DNA from 4 places in the Paenibacillus sp. JDR-2 genome. Region 2 is predicted to be linked to each of the others. Evidence: riboswitches for the same ligand, from Rfam matches in the RefSeq annotation. Region 2 holds a riboswitch; each other region holds the start of a gene.
The links. A riboswitch is a leader RNA that binds a small molecule or an ion and turns the genes downstream of it on or off. The one in region 2 is predicted to bind ZMP and ZTP.

Region 1 (3,670 bases), 1.2 Mb from region 2:
AAACAAAAGCATTACCTTAAGCTTGAAATCAACGGACAGCATTAAGCTGAAGGCATATGCCGAAGAGCAGGATAAAATTCCCGATAGCAACTCAGCCAATGATGCCGTAAAGGCATCGTCTATCACAAAAACCGTCAATAAAGCATTGAAGGTCGTTGTGACGGAGAACCGCGGCAGGTATTCAGGGAATACGGCCGAGTGGAAGTTTACCTATAAAATTGAAAAGTAATCCGTAAGCCGATGCTTCCAAAGAAGTTTCGGCTTCTATTTTTTAACGATCAAACCTCGCCTTAAATTGTTCCTTGTCTCCGTTAAAAACGTTAATATCGACATACGCATCGATGCCGGGGATATGACCCCGGTTGTTGTATTGCCAGAATAACCAACTACGGTCTTCTCGTAAACGCGGATGCTTGACGATATCCCTGATCCAGATTTCGTAATCCTTGAAGCTGCCCGCTATGTAGGTATTAAAGGTATCGTAAGTGACATACAAGATAGGCTTCTGCTTATAATGCTCCTCCAGTTGGCTGGAGAGAATGGTCAGTTCCCGCTGAATGCGGGCGGCATCCTTATCTAGAGCAATCTCGATATCGATAACGGGAGGGAGGTTAGCGGGCTCATTGGGTACCTCTTCGATAAAATGCGCCGCCTGCTCGGCGCCGGTGCTTTGCGTTGTGAAGAAATGATAAGCGCCGATCCTCATCCCTTGGCTTCCGGCTTGCTCCCAATTCGACTTGAAGTCCTTATCCGTCATATCCTTTCCTTCGGTTGCCTTGATATAGACGAACTGCCATTTGCCGCTGCCGGCAACCTTGCCCCAATCAATCTCGCCCTGATAGCGGGACACATCAATCCCTCTTACCTTGTATTTAGACGCGAACAGGTTGTTATGCCAGATAATGCCCTTATATTCCAATACGCCTGCGATGATGAGGAGCAGCAGTATACACGCGGTGCTTTTCTGCCATCTTCTTAGCTTCATAGCCACCCATCCCTTGTTCCTGCCCTTAACTTTACTTTGAACACTCCAATACATAGACGTCAGCTTGTCCTTATTTGTTTCCGCAAAATTTAGCTTGCTCCGCGAATATGCCCGGTTTATGATAAAAGTAAATATCTGGTATGCGCGACTGGCGTAAACGTGGAGAACCACGAGGGAGCGCATACGTCATCAGCCGTACGCCTGGGCAGAGTATCGGTTCTCTTTTAGAGATGATACTCTTTTTTCATTGAGGGGATGAAGCGGATGCAGAAGAGAAGAAATGTAGCTATTCTGATCTACGACAACGTTGAAGTGCTGGATTTTACGGGACCGTTTGAAGTGTTTATTACGGGCAGCAATCGCGGGCAGGATTTCCATGTGTTCACCGTGGCGGAGCATAACAGTCCCGTTACGGCCCTAGGCAATCTGAGCGTCAATCCGGCCTATACCATTCATGACTGTCCCAAGCCCGATGTCGTGCTTATCCCCGGCGGCTGGGGCTCCCGTCAGGAAATGCACAACAAGGTGCTGACCGATTGGATCAGGAAATGCGCTGACGAGTCGGAGTTGCTGCTATCCGTCTGCACCGGCGCGCTGATCCTTGCGAAGGCAGGAGTGCTGGAAGGGCTGAAGCTGACGACGAATCGTCTTGCAACCGAGGAGCTGAGGCAGGTCGCGCCGGCATCCGCCGAAATCTCCGAGACCGCCAGATACGTAGATAACGGGAAAATCATAATGTCCGCCGGCATTTCGGCCGGCATCGATATGTCCCTCTATGTCATCAGCCGGCTTCATGGCGAGGAGAGGGCCCTGCACACCGCAAAGCTGATGGAATATGATTGGGTGCCAAAAGAGCATTCTTGATCAAATATAAAAAACGTTTTCCTGATAGGATAGCCGTAACGATGAGCGAGGGAGCTGGATCAATCTTACGAATGGAACATTACACCCGAATCCAATATGCGATTACCTTTATAGAAGAACAGCTGCAGGAAGCCCTTAGCTTGGAGGCGATTGCAATCCGGGCGGGATTTTCGCTGTACCATTTTCAAAGGCTATTCCATGCCATTACGGGCTTTACGGTGCAGGAATACATTCGGAAGAGAAGGTTAAGCAGGGCTGCCGAAGAGCTGCGGGTTACCCGCCACACGGTGCTTGATATCTCGGTGTCTTACCAATACGGCTCGCAGGAGGCGTTTACCCGTGCCTTTGCCGGTTATTTCGGCATGGCTCCGGCACAGTACAGGAAGCATCAGCCGCTGCTTGCCTTGCGGCTCCCCATTGATCTCGTCGCATTAACGGCTAATATCCGAGGAGGATTAACGATGTACAAACCGGACATCATTGAACGGCCAGCGACTCGTATTATCGGTTATAACTACCCGACCAATCTGAACAACGAGCGGTATTTCGAGGAGATTCCGGGATTCTATGCGCACTTTGGCAATCATGAATACTTTATGCGCATCCCTAACAAAGCGCGGCCGGCTTTTGCTTACGGCATCCCCCATGGTTACGGCGAGGACGGTGCTTTTTCGTTCCTTATAGGCGAGGAGGTCACTTCATTTGCGGAGGTAGAGGAGGGCTTCGCCTGCCTTGAGCTTCCTTCCGGCAAATACGCGGCTTTCCGCAACGGAACTATGCCCGAAATTGGACAAAACGCATGGAAATACATCTATGGAACCTGGCTGCCTAACAGCAATTATGAGCGGGGAGAGGGACCGGACTTTGAAGTGACGGATGTTCTGAACTCCACGCCGCAGAAAATCAGCATGACCATTTATATCCCGATTCGCTAAGCAAAGAAGAAACCTATTAGAGCATGTCGAAACTCTCGGCATGTTCTTTTTCTTGTGAGATTAGTTTTGATAAATTTCCCAAAATTATATTGACAGTCGATATATCGAGACTTAATATATAAGCATAAGATATATCGACAGACGATATAGTTTGAATGGTGGGAAGGATGACAAGACATGAAAGAGATGCTGCCGCTTACTGAAGCGTTTTATTATATCCTGATTGTTCTCTATACGGAGCCATCGCATGGATACGGCATTATGCAGGATACCGAGAAGAGGAGCGGCGGGCGCGTTAAGCTTGGTGCAGGCACTTTATATACGGCGCTTAATACCTTGCTGGGCAAAGGGCTAATTGAGCAATATCCCGTTCCGGAGGGAGCGGATGCGCGCCGCAAAATGTATGCCATTACCGAGAATGGCAAGCAGGTAGTCGAAGCGGAGATATCAAGACTGGAAGAGCTTCTGAACGTAGGGCGGCAAGCCCTGATTACGAAGAAAGGGTGAGGCGGATGAGCGACAAGCTGATTAAGCGGCATCGGCTGACGATGAGCTGGAACTTTGAGAGGGAAGAGCAGTGGCTTAACGATATGTCCCGTGACGGGCTGCATTTCAAGAAGGCGAGTATGGCAAGCAGCTTCTTCGCAAAGGATGAATCGGTCCGGTATACGTACAGACTGGATTACCAGACGGGGCAAACGCTTGGAAGCAGCAAGTTTCAGGAGTATATTGATTTGTATCAGGACGCAGGCTGGGAATATGTCAGCTCTTACGGCTCGCTCTGGCATTATTTTCGCAGGGGATGGCAGCCCGGGGATGAGCCTCAGCTCTATACGGACCGAGACTCATTGATTCAGTTGTACAAAAGATTGCAAGGGGTTATGGC
Region 2 (3,670 bases):
AGGCTGAACGTTCGCATGCTCGGCGCCAAAGATTTCTTTCGCGCGTTCGCGTGCGATGTCTTCCACAATGTCCACATGCTCGCAGCCGCCGTAGAAACGTTTGCCAGGGTAGCCTTCTGCATATTTATTCGTCAGGACCGAACCCATTGCTTCCAGAACCGCTTCGCTCACGATGTTCTCGGATGCGATCAGCTCGATGTTGTCGCGTTGGCGCTGCAGCTCAAGGCCCATTGCCTTTAATACTTCAGGATCTTGGTTACGTAAGTTTTCCATTGTGAAAAGCCTCCTAAATATGATTATTCGCAAGTTCCTGACGTCTGCTCTGACGCCAGGCCGCTGTCTTCCAAAGTATAAACCGCACGCGCACCGCCAATCAGCTTAGGTCTTGCAAAAGCCATTGTGACATGGGCTGCTCCAATCGACCGGATTGACGGTCTGACCGGAACGGCAACCCGGCGCAGGTGCATGCCGATAAAGGTGTCGCCGATATCGATACCCGCATGTGCCTGAACGGTCTCAACCAGACAGGCATCCGGCAAATGCCGGTATGCATAAGCCGCCATCGAACCGCCTGCTTTCGGAACAGGAACGGCTGCGACCTCATCCAGTCCATACTTGTCCGCCGCCTCACGGGGAAGGACAAGCGCCCGGTTCAAATGCTCGCAGCATTGATAAACCGGATAAAAACCTACATCCTTACGGACCGCTTCAATGCCTGCATAGATTTGAGACGCCGTCTCGACCGTCCCCGAAGTACCGATCCGGCGGCCAAGCACCTCGCTTGTGCTGGTGCCGATAACCAGCAGTTGGCCGGCTCTCAGTCCTCCTGCCGCAACAAGCTCCCTAACAATAATCTCTACGTCAGCTGCAATAGTAATGGTTTCCTTTTGATTGTTCATTGTACATACCTCCTATGAATACAAAGAATGATCACACGAATCGCTTAAGGATTAATTACACCAATGGCCGGTTAATTAAGCGGTTAATGATAATTCTTGCTTCGAAAGCATGGACCTAAGGATGAACCGTATACTGCTGCTCGATTTCCTTCACTTTCCGGACACGCCCAACATGGCGCTCGCCGCTTGAGAACGGTGTTTCCATCCAGATGCGGACAATTTCCTGTGCAAGACCAGGGCCGATAATACGCTCTCCCATCGCAAGCACGTTTGTATCGTTATGCTCGCGGGTTGCTTGTGCCGAAAACATATCATGCACCAGCGCGCAGCGGATACCCGGAACTTTGTTCGCCGCGATTGACATGCCGATACCCGTGCCGCAGATCAGAATGCCGCGGTCAGCCTGGCCGCTGGCCACTCTGTCTGCTACGGGCAGCGCATAATCGGGATAATCCACCGACTGGCTGCAGTCGCAGCCCAAGTCTTCAATTTCATGACCAAGCGATAAAAGAAACGGAACAATTTCATCTTTCAGACGGTAACCCGCATGATCTGCACCAATTGCAATTTTCAACGCAAAACCCTCCTGCTAGTTGTCGAATCATACGGACTTATTATACCTAAAATCCTCAAAAAGACGAAAAAAGAGCATGACATGCTATGAGTAGCATGCTGCTCTTTGCCCAGGCGACCGGCCGTATGTTCCGATGCTCCACCGTGGTTACCCACTTCCGTCGCCAGTTACATCGGAAACCGTCTTTGTTACCTTCATGATAGCTTATTCAACCGTGAAAATCAATCAAATATACGCATAAATCAGGCCTAATTCCGGCATGGAATTTCATCCCTTTTGAAGCATTTGAAGAAGGGCCTTCAGGCTCTCTTCGATTTCTTTGGCGCAGCTTTCATACATGCCCAGCGTTCCGCCGAACGGATCAGCGATATCAAAGCTCGGAATCCGGCGTTCCAGCTCCAGAAGACGCGAACGCTCCGCAGCCGACAGCTGCTGGCCCAGCACCTGCTTCATATGCATTTCCGTATATAAGCGTTCCAGTTCTTCAATGTCGGCCTGAACGGCGGTATCCTGATTGACATATTCCTTAAGCGTATACGCTTTATCCACGGCTTCAGGGAAGTAGTTGAGCAAGCCGCGTTTGTGTCCGGCTGTCATCGTCAGAATGAGGTCCGCCCAAGCAATGGCTTCCCCGCTTAATGCGCGAGACGAGCCCCTATGCTCCACCGATTTGCCCCGCAGCGTTGTAGCCGCATGCGACGAGATCGGCAGACCGTCAATGGTAGATACTCCGGCAGAACGGACTTCCAGCGAAACCCCCTTCTGCCGCGCCATCGTCCTCAGCATGGCTTCCGCCATCGGCGAGCGGCAGGTATTGCCGGTACAAACAAACAAGATGCGCGTCATGCTGCATTCCCCTTTCTGGTATGGCTGATTCCATTGTTGTATTAAAATATAAATAAAAGACCGAAAATGAGCAAGATCGCCCCGCCGAGCGCCTCCCCGTAGCCGCCCAGATTTTCACTGACACGGCGACCAAGCAGAAGTCCCAGAACGGACATCAATCCGCCGAAAAAGCCAAACAATAGCACCGTCAGCAAAATATCGGCCTCGAACATACCCAAAGTTACGCCAACGGAGAAGGAGTCGATGCTGACGCTGAAAGCAAATAAGAACGTTCCGACCGAGGAACGGTAATCCATCGTTTGCACCGTTTCCCCTTTGAGCGAGCTATAAATCATGTGTCCGCCAAGCAAAAGCAGCAGTACGCCTGCAGCCATCGTCGCAACATGGCCAAGCAGTCCGCTGACAAAATGCCCGGCATATATGCCGCCAAGGGGCATCAGCACATGGAATAACGCAATGATGCTGCTTAACCTGAGCACATCGCGCAGGCGAATCCCCTTCAGCCCGATTCCGATTCCTAACGAAAAAGCATCCATGCCAAGCGCAACCGCCATAATGAGCAGTGTCGCGAATTGTCCGGCATGCAAAGTTGCATCAGTCACGCTATCGCCCCCATGTCCACATCCATTCTTAACCAAGATATGCGGACAAGGGGACAAACATACTACTCTATACCCGGACGATTTGATGTCCTGCTGCCTTCGCCAGACGATTCATCAGAGCAAGGCCTATTCCTTCCTCGGAGCAGCCTTCCGCCCATATAAGCTGAATGCCTTCCGAGTCAAACCGGCGGAGTGCTGCGTACAGGTTATGCGCCGCTTGTTCCGGATGCAGCTCGCTGCCGTAGCTAAGGATTAGATCGGCATCATAAGCGGCTGCTCTCTCGTCGAAAGTCAGAACACCGGTCTTCATAGACGTTGTTGTCGAAAGGCTTAGTTGCTCCTGAATGTAACTTACCGCCTTAGCGGGTTCGCCCAGCACAATCCGGAGATCGCCCTCCGGAGCATAATGCGCATATTTCATGCCTGGCGAGCGCGGCGCTTCCGTTACATCCGGATTGGCTGCCGCAGGAGCATCGATTACCGCCTCCGGCGCAGCGCTCCGCAGCTGCTCGGCCGTAATCCCTCCGGGACGGAGAATACGGATTGTATTCGAATCCGGCAGCTCAATAACGGTTGATTCCAATCCGACGCCCGTTGCGCCTCCGTCTACGATGCCGCTGATTTTACCGGCTAGATCTTCGAGCACATGCGCTGCAAGCGTAGGGCTAGGCCTGCCGGAGCGGTTTGCGCTTGGAGCAGCTACCGGACAGCCGGATTGCCGAATAAGGGCAAGCGCGGCCGGATGATCC
Region 3 (3,670 bases), 1.6 Mb from region 2:
ACCGGCTGTACGAGATGAATATCGGCTGCGATATTTTGCATCCGGGGTCTATCGAGCTGCTGGGCAATTACGATTTGATCGTTGTGCCGGCGTTGTACGCTGCATCAGGCGAGCTTCTTGAGGCTTTGAACCGCTACGTCGAGAACGGCGGCCATGTCGTATATACGTTCAAGAGCGGTTTTGCGAACGAGCATATTAAGGTGCGGACGGGCGCTCAGCCAGGCCTCATCGAGAAAGCTTGCGGCATTCGTTATTCGCAATTTGCGGAGCCTAGCAAGGTGTCGCTGAAAGGGAATCCGTTTGGCGTTGGGGAGTCTGACAATAACGTTGAGGTATGGATGGAGCTGCTTACGCCAACTACGGCGGAGGTGCTTGCTTGGTACGATCATCCGCATTGGGGACAATACGCGGCGATCACGACCAACCGGCATGGCGAAGGCGTCGCAACCTATATCGGCTGCCTGCCAAGCGAAGCGGCTGCCCGCAAAGTGCTGGAGGGAGCATGCCGCGAAGCGGGAATTTGGGGAGTCGACCAGGAGCTTCAGTTCCCGGTTATCGTTAAGACGGGGACTAACGAGTCCGGCAAAACAATCCGCTATTATTTCAATTATTCGGATGAACCGCAATCCTTCGTCTATCCTCATGGAGACGGCGCCGAGCTGCTCGGTGACCTCGGGCTCCGCTCGGGTGAAACGATTGAGCTTGAGCGTTGGGGCGTAGCGATAGTAGAGGAAGCTTAAGTAAAAGGGCTGTTCCTATAAGTCATTAAGTTGACTAAGGGACAGCCTCTTTCTTTTCAGCTACATTGGATTTCGTATGGAAAATTAATTTAGGATGCGATTGCGGGTGATTTGCAGGGAACTGCTTTTAAGATCCTGAATCTCGTTCATTAGCAAAGCCACTTTGTCCGAATACAGCCGTTTCAGCTCCAAGTCCTTTAACGAGGCAAGATTGATCTCGATCGTCAGCAGTGCAGACTGCGCCGCGGCTTCGAACAAGATTGCTCCAATCCCCAGATCGGAAATGACGTTTTTGTTAGAAGAATCCGCAATGCGGTGGGTAAAGGCCAGACCTTCCCGGCACACCTCAATGAGGCGTAGTGGAACATCAATCGCTTGAATCGCAGCTTGGTGAAGCGCGTTTTTGCGTATAAGTTTCTCTTCATCCGAGCTCTTAGGGAGCTTGAGCGCATCCATGTATCTATTAAAAGAAGAGATATCCGCCTGAAGCAGCTCTTCGCATTCTGCCGTTGATCGACGCATCTGCTCTATGACTTCAGCGATAGCAGATTGAATATCGGCGAATTTATCTCCCTGAGTCAAGTTCCCGACCATTGAAGTCATCGAAGCTCCAAGCGCAGCAATCAATGCGGCTACGCTTCCTCCACCCGGCGTAGGATTGGAGCTGCCGGCTTGCTGCAGGAAATGGCGGATGGAAACATCCCACGTCATTGTTGTCGTCATTTATTTGCGCTCCCCGAATTGAAGCTCAATAGCCTTCATTAGATTCTCGTACAGGATAGCCGTTGTTAACGTTCCGACCCCGCCAGGTACAGGGGATACCGCCGCTGCGCTTGATTGAACGTCGATTGCTACGTCGCCAACCATTTTACCCTGCGGCGTTTCATTAATTCCGGCATCGATAATAACCAGATCGGAATGAACCATATTTTGCTCAACGATATTTGGACGGCCAACCGCGACAAAGGCGATTTCGGCATGGCTCAGATGGGAAGCGATGTCCGGCGTGCGCGAATGACAGACGGTTACGGTGGCGTTCTCGCGCTGAAGCATATGGAACAGCGGGAGTCCGACGGTTTGGCCGCGTCCGACGAGCGTTACATTCTTGCCTTCGAGCGTATAACCGTAATGCTGCAGAAGCCGGATGCAGGATTGCGGAGTGGCCGGATAGAGACCGCTGTCACCCGTTACCGTAGCAAGCTTGTTAGCAGGCGTAACTCCATCCACGTCTTTCAGCGGGGAGATCGCCTTCTCAATCGTGCTCGCCGACAGGTGCCGGGGCAGGGGCAGTTCTAGCATTATGCCATGAACGGATGGATCGTTGTTTAGCCGATTAACAAGCTGAAGGATCTCTTCTTCCGCAACCTCTGCCGTGAACGCGTGGAGAGTAAAAGCTACGCCCAGCTTCTCGGCAATTTTTTGCTTGGCCCCGGCATAATAGGCCGATGCGGGATCTCCTTCGACCAGAATGGCCGCCATACGAGGCTGGATCCCGTTGTGCTTCCACTTCTCCACCTTTGTCCGGATTCCTTCGTATACCTGATCTGCTGCTTCCTTCGCTTTCAAGAGTTTTGTCATTCCAATCCCTCCATGCCATTTTGTTCATGAACGAAAAAAAGTATCCGCGGAAGGCTCGCGAAAAAACGCGAGTCTATCCTCAGATACTTTTCCCAGGCGAACGGAACGTCCAATCTGCATGCTCCCTCGTGGTTGATTCCACTTTTTTCGCCAGTCGCATACAACGTTATTTTTCTTACTGTATCAAAAGTTTGAACGAAAGAAAAGCCTTTCCCTTCTAGTAATCTATTTCTTCCTTCCGGCATACACATTAGTAGTCTTGGTTGGAAGATACATAGATTCCATGGAGGGTACGATGCGAATGACAGTGCTTAAATACGTTATGGCTTTGCTTCTTTTTCTGGGCTTTAATCTGGAGGCGGCGGGCAATGTGACGGCGGTAGCCTCCTCTGCTTCGGCACAGCCGGCAGCCACAGAGGACAAGCCGATCGAGATCAGCTTTGCGGGGGATATTTTGCTGGACGGGAAGGTTGCGGCGAATATAGAGAAGTATGGCGTGAATTACCCGTTTGAGAAGGTACGCAGCCTATTATCCGGTTCGGACATCAGCTTCGCCAATCTGGAGACTCCGGTCTCGACACGCGGTCAAAAGGCGATTAAAACGTACACCTTCCGTTCCGCGCCCAAAACGCTGCAAGCGATCGTTAACTCCGGAATCGACGGAGTATCCGTCGCGAATAACCACACGCTCGACTACGGGGTGGACGCGCTGACCGACACGATAGATTATCTGGACGAATACAAGATTGGCCATACCGGGGCCGGCAGCAATATCGACGAGGCATTCACCGCTTATTCCAAGAAGGTCAACGGGAAGAAGGTTGCGATCGTTGGCATCAGCCGGGTGCTCTCGGGCCCAAGCTGGTACGCGGGGAATAACAAGGCGGGTATCGCCTCGGGTTACGATTTCGATACGATGATGCGTTACGTCAAGAACGCGGTTAAATATTCGGACATAACGGTCATCTATATCCACTGGAATAACGAATACCAGGATTACCCGGAGGATTATGCGAGAACGTATGCGAAAGCTTTTATCGACGCGGGGGTAGATGCCGTAATCGGCAGCCACAGCCATTGTTTGCAGGGCATCGAGACGTATAAGGGCAAACCGATCTTCTATTCCCTCGGCAACTTTGTATTTACCCCAACGCAGCGCTCGAACAAAGCGTACGACTCCATGATTGCTACCCTGACGTTCGACGGGGATAAGGTGAGCAGTAAAATCACGCCGGTGAAAATCGATAACACAAGACCTATTCTGCGGGAAGAAGCTTATAATGAAACGACTTATTCGAAGCTCAACAAGATTTCTTTCAACGTAAAGGTTAACAAGGATGGGACGGTATCTG
Region 4 (3,670 bases), 1.1 Mb from region 2:
GTCATGGTGACCTAGACCCTAAGAATGTTTTGTGGAATGACAAACCAATCCTTATTGATTGGGAATGTGCTGGCTATAGAAACCCTAAACTGGACTTAATTGAAACGGCAATTTATTGGTCTGAGAATGAATCGGGAGAAATTGATCACGACAGGTTCTTATCTTTTATAGATGGCTATAGAGGAACTACACAAACCCATATCCATGCAAACTGGAGAATGATACTGGCAAATAGCTTTTTAGGGAAGTTGGACTGGTTAGAATATTGTCTGAAGCGGTCTTTATGGATTGATTGTACAGATCCAGATGAACAGAAATCCGGGACAGAACAGGTTGCAGGGACCATTCTAAATATTAAACTTTATGCAGAGAAACTTAACGAAATTGAACGTTGGCTGCATGAGATTTAGTTGACTTGATCCATTACTCTAACGGGAGACTTTAGTTCAATACAGAACAACAGCAGCCGGCGTATTACGTTCGGCTGCGTTTTTGTTGAACTAAAGGGCAGTTTAACGTAGTGGATCATATCAATGTAAGGGTATTCACAAATGGATAATATTGTGGGAAACTGTTATAGAAAGGCGGTGTAGAAATGCCGGCAACTTGGACAGTTAGTGCTACCAGAATGAGAATTTCCCCCTTGTAAGAATTAATCTTAAACAAGGGGATGTTAGAACAATGAGAATTTCAGATCGATTATTAAGAAATTACCTGGATCACGTTTATTGGATATGTGGGGGACCTTGCGGTGGCAAAAGCACTATGGCGAAGTCGCTAGCCTCAAAGTGGGGAATGAATTATTATTCTTCAGATGACCATACCTATGAATATCAATCAAAAGCTAACCCACAGGATCATCCGGCAATTTTGAGGCACTTTATCGATTGGGAGTGGTTCTTTTTAGGTCGTGGGAACGATAGAAGTCATTGGTTAAATTCAGTCTTTGATGAAAGTGTTGAGTTCATCATATTGGATTTATTACAAACGGGTAAAGAGAAGCCAATAGTTGTAGACACTTTTATGGAGCCAGCTTTTTTAAGGGAGATATCTAACCCCAACCAAGTTGTTTATTTGTTTGCAGAAGATGAACTAATTCGATCAGAATATTTAGACCGAGACCACCTGAGAGGCATGGAGGATTTGTTTCCCACTTTATCTGAACCGAAACGGGCTAGAGAGGAAACACTAAACAATGTTGTTAAAGCCTCAAATCACTATCTGCATCAAGCCAAGCAGTATGAATTAAAGTGGCTAACGAGAACAGTTCAATCAAATAAAGACCATATGTTATCGGCAATTGAAAAGCATTTTGGTCTGTCCTGATTTGTTGAAGCGACTACTTCATTAAGTGGTCGTCTTCTTTTTATTAAACTATCGGGTAACGTTAGTTTATGAAAACAATGCATTGAAAAGTGTTGAGAGAAATTGGTATTATGAATATAATTTAGAGTCTTATATGTGACTGGCGGAGCATGGGGATCCATGAGGAAGCATATAAGTTAAAGCCGTACGCCTGGGCAGAGGTAAGGGGGATTCCCCTTACCTCTTTGTGTTTATTCGAGAGGAGCAGATGCAGATGAACAAACTTCAACACGCTTTGTTTGAGAATCCTTATCCCGGAAGAACGCTTATTGTAGGTATGACTCCTTCAGGATCGCATTATGTACAGGTGTATTGGATTATGGGAAGAAGCACGAACAGTAGAAATCGAGTATTTGAAAGAGAAGGTTTTAGTATAAGAAACAAAGCCTTTGATCCTGCTCTAGTGGAGGACCCTTCGCTCATATTTTACTATCCTATTCGGCATTGGGATAACGTACACATTGTCTCTAATGGTGATCAAACTGAAACTATTTATGAAGGATTAAAGAATTACAGGTCCTTTTATGAATCATTAATGCTTAGAGAGTTTGAACCCGATGCTCCCCACTTTACCCCAAGAATCTCAGGTATAATTAACACAGATCTTAAGCAATACAGCTTATCAATTCTTAGAACACAAGACAACGACCATTCAATTTGCATACGTAACCTCTATCAATACAACCGTTTCAAGAAGGGAATAGGTCATTGTATATATACCTATAGAACGGAACTGGATGGTGTACTTAAACCATTCGAAGGTGATCCAATTGAAGTACCACTCTTCGATTCAATTGATAAAATAGCAGACTACTATTGGGAACGTATTAATTCTGAGGACAAAATTGCATTATTAGTAAAATTTGTTGATGTACAGAATCAGGAAATAAACTTAATAATTCGAAATAAGCATTCCATAAACGAGGAACGTTAGTGGAAACCTAATACTTACAAAAGACTATATTTTAGGGAGCAATAAATTAATGTCTATTACAATAGAAACATATATAAACTTAGCTTTAGATGCACAGGAGAACTTCTTATCTTATAAAAAACGGAGTGAACTACAAGTTAGCCGGTGGGAATTTACAGATGGAAAAAGATATTCTCCATGTCCATATTGGTTTGAGCGAAACCAGCAGCCAGTGGGGAGAGTTACAGAGGGCCAAGACGAAACTTCTTATGGGAAGGACGAAAACGGTCTGATTTGGGTTTCTCATCAAGATTCTTTAATTAATGTGGTGGCTTATTATGAACACCTAGAATCTCGGTTGATTATTAGATCATATAATGACGGAAAACTGGTTTCTATTGAAGATATTCTCTATGAAAAAGGTCGACCGATTCGTTATATAGAATTTAACTGCAGGAATGGTTTAACAATAGAGAATACAATCTGTTATGAAGAGAATTATAATTATAATAATGAAGCACTAGTAACTATAAAGGCTTTAACATATCAATCAAATAAGCTCTCTGTTACAGTGCAATACAATTTGTTTTATGACCTTGATGGACAGCTGGATCGCATAATTGATCAGTCTGGGATACTTATTTATATCTACTTGTCTCAATATCAAGCGGAAATGCTTTATGAAGAAGTATGTAGGGAACTTCCTGATGCAATTAAGCAAGTAATAAAGCAAATTGCCCAAAAAACTCAAACAGAAAAAATTTGTTACCTAAACATATATGCAACTGGGGATCCTTACACAACAGCAGATGCAATTTTCCATCCAGCACTTGAACGAATACGAATTGATCAACTTAATAATGGTGCTTCTCTGTACTCCATTTGGAACGTCGGTAATCACCCCATTCGTTATCAGGCTGGAATAGATGAAAAATCTATTTTAAACAAAATGGTTATGCTTTATCTCCATTGGTCACTACAGGATTGGGACTGGCATATCCGTGCGTATAAGATTTGGTTCGAAGCAATTATGAAATGTAATCAAATTGATTGGAGCAAGCTAATTTATTGTACTGATGATTTCATTATTGTGTTCGATGATGGGGAGCTAGATTTACCTGGTGGAGACTTGGCCAAGTTTGTACCAACTTACAAGCTGGATTTACTTCGAACAAGGGCACTCACAAAATAGAAGGTTTTGAACTAACGGGGAACGATAGTTCAACAACAAAAAGTGAGCAGACCACCGCGGCGCTGCTCTTTTTTCCATTGACTAAAGCAGGAGGGGTGGTTAAGTGAATGGTATTATCGTCACAAAAGTTAGTCATTTAGAAACCTCTAAGGTAATGCGACTCATTGAAGAAAGTACGAACGAAGGATTTCGTCACATCA

Region 1: another riboswitch for ZMP and ZTP. It lies ahead of PJDR2_RS03335 (DJ-1/PfpI family protein); the one in region 2 lies ahead of rpiB (ribose 5-phosphate isomerase B).
Region 3: another riboswitch for ZMP and ZTP. It lies ahead of PJDR2_RS04615 (bifunctional 5,10-methylenetetrahydrofolate dehydrogenase/5,10-methenyltetrahydrofolate cyclohydrolase); the one in region 2 lies ahead of rpiB (ribose 5-phosphate isomerase B).
Region 4: another riboswitch for ZMP and ZTP. It lies ahead of PJDR2_RS24665 (IMP cyclohydrolase); the one in region 2 lies ahead of rpiB (ribose 5-phosphate isomerase B).

The regions. Positions count from the first base shown of each region.
Region 1 is NC_012914.1:739,634-743,303, forward strand. Features, by position in the region: gene PJDR2_RS03325 (hypothetical protein) at 1-229, shown strand, start outside; gene PJDR2_RS03330 (GH25 family lysozyme) at 272-985, opposite strand; ZMP/ZTP riboswitch at 1,120-1,199, shown strand; gene PJDR2_RS03335 (DJ-1/PfpI family protein) at 1,250-1,849, shown strand; gene PJDR2_RS03340 (effector binding domain-containing protein) at 1,921-2,784, shown strand; gene PJDR2_RS03345 (PadR family transcriptional regulator) at 2,962-3,291, shown strand; gene PJDR2_RS31690 (DUF2812 domain-containing protein) at 3,297-3,670, shown strand, end outside.
Region 2 is NC_012914.1:6,693,916-6,697,585, forward strand. Features, by position in the region: gene glyA (serine hydroxymethyltransferase) at 1-273, opposite strand, end outside; gene PJDR2_RS29365 (TIGR01440 family protein) at 297-899, opposite strand; gene rpiB (ribose 5-phosphate isomerase B) at 1,015-1,473, opposite strand; ZMP/ZTP riboswitch at 1,574-1,654, opposite strand; gene PJDR2_RS29375 (low molecular weight protein arginine phosphatase) at 1,741-2,319, opposite strand; gene PJDR2_RS29380 (manganese efflux pump) at 2,361-2,873, opposite strand; gene PJDR2_RS29385 (L-threonylcarbamoyladenylate synthase) at 2,989-3,670, opposite strand, start outside.
Region 3 is NC_012914.1:1,067,393-1,071,062, forward strand. Features, by position in the region: gene PJDR2_RS04605 (beta-galactosidase) at 1-740, shown strand, start outside; gene PJDR2_RS04610 (cyclodeaminase/cyclohydrolase family protein) at 825-1,463, opposite strand; gene PJDR2_RS04615 (bifunctional 5,10-methylenetetrahydrofolate dehydrogenase/5,10-methenyltetrahydrofolate cyclohydrolase) at 1,464-2,318, opposite strand; ZMP/ZTP riboswitch at 2,402-2,486, opposite strand; gene PJDR2_RS04620 (CapA family protein) at 2,620-3,670, shown strand, end outside.
Region 4 is NC_012914.1:5,625,107-5,628,776, reverse strand. Features, by position in the region: gene PJDR2_RS24675 (phosphotransferase) at 1-410, shown strand, start outside; gene PJDR2_RS24670 (hypothetical protein) at 682-1,326, shown strand; ZMP/ZTP riboswitch at 1,452-1,529, shown strand; gene PJDR2_RS24665 (IMP cyclohydrolase) at 1,580-2,299, shown strand; gene PJDR2_RS24660 (hypothetical protein) at 2,349-3,470, shown strand; gene PJDR2_RS24655 (GNAT family N-acetyltransferase) at 3,574-3,670, shown strand, end outside.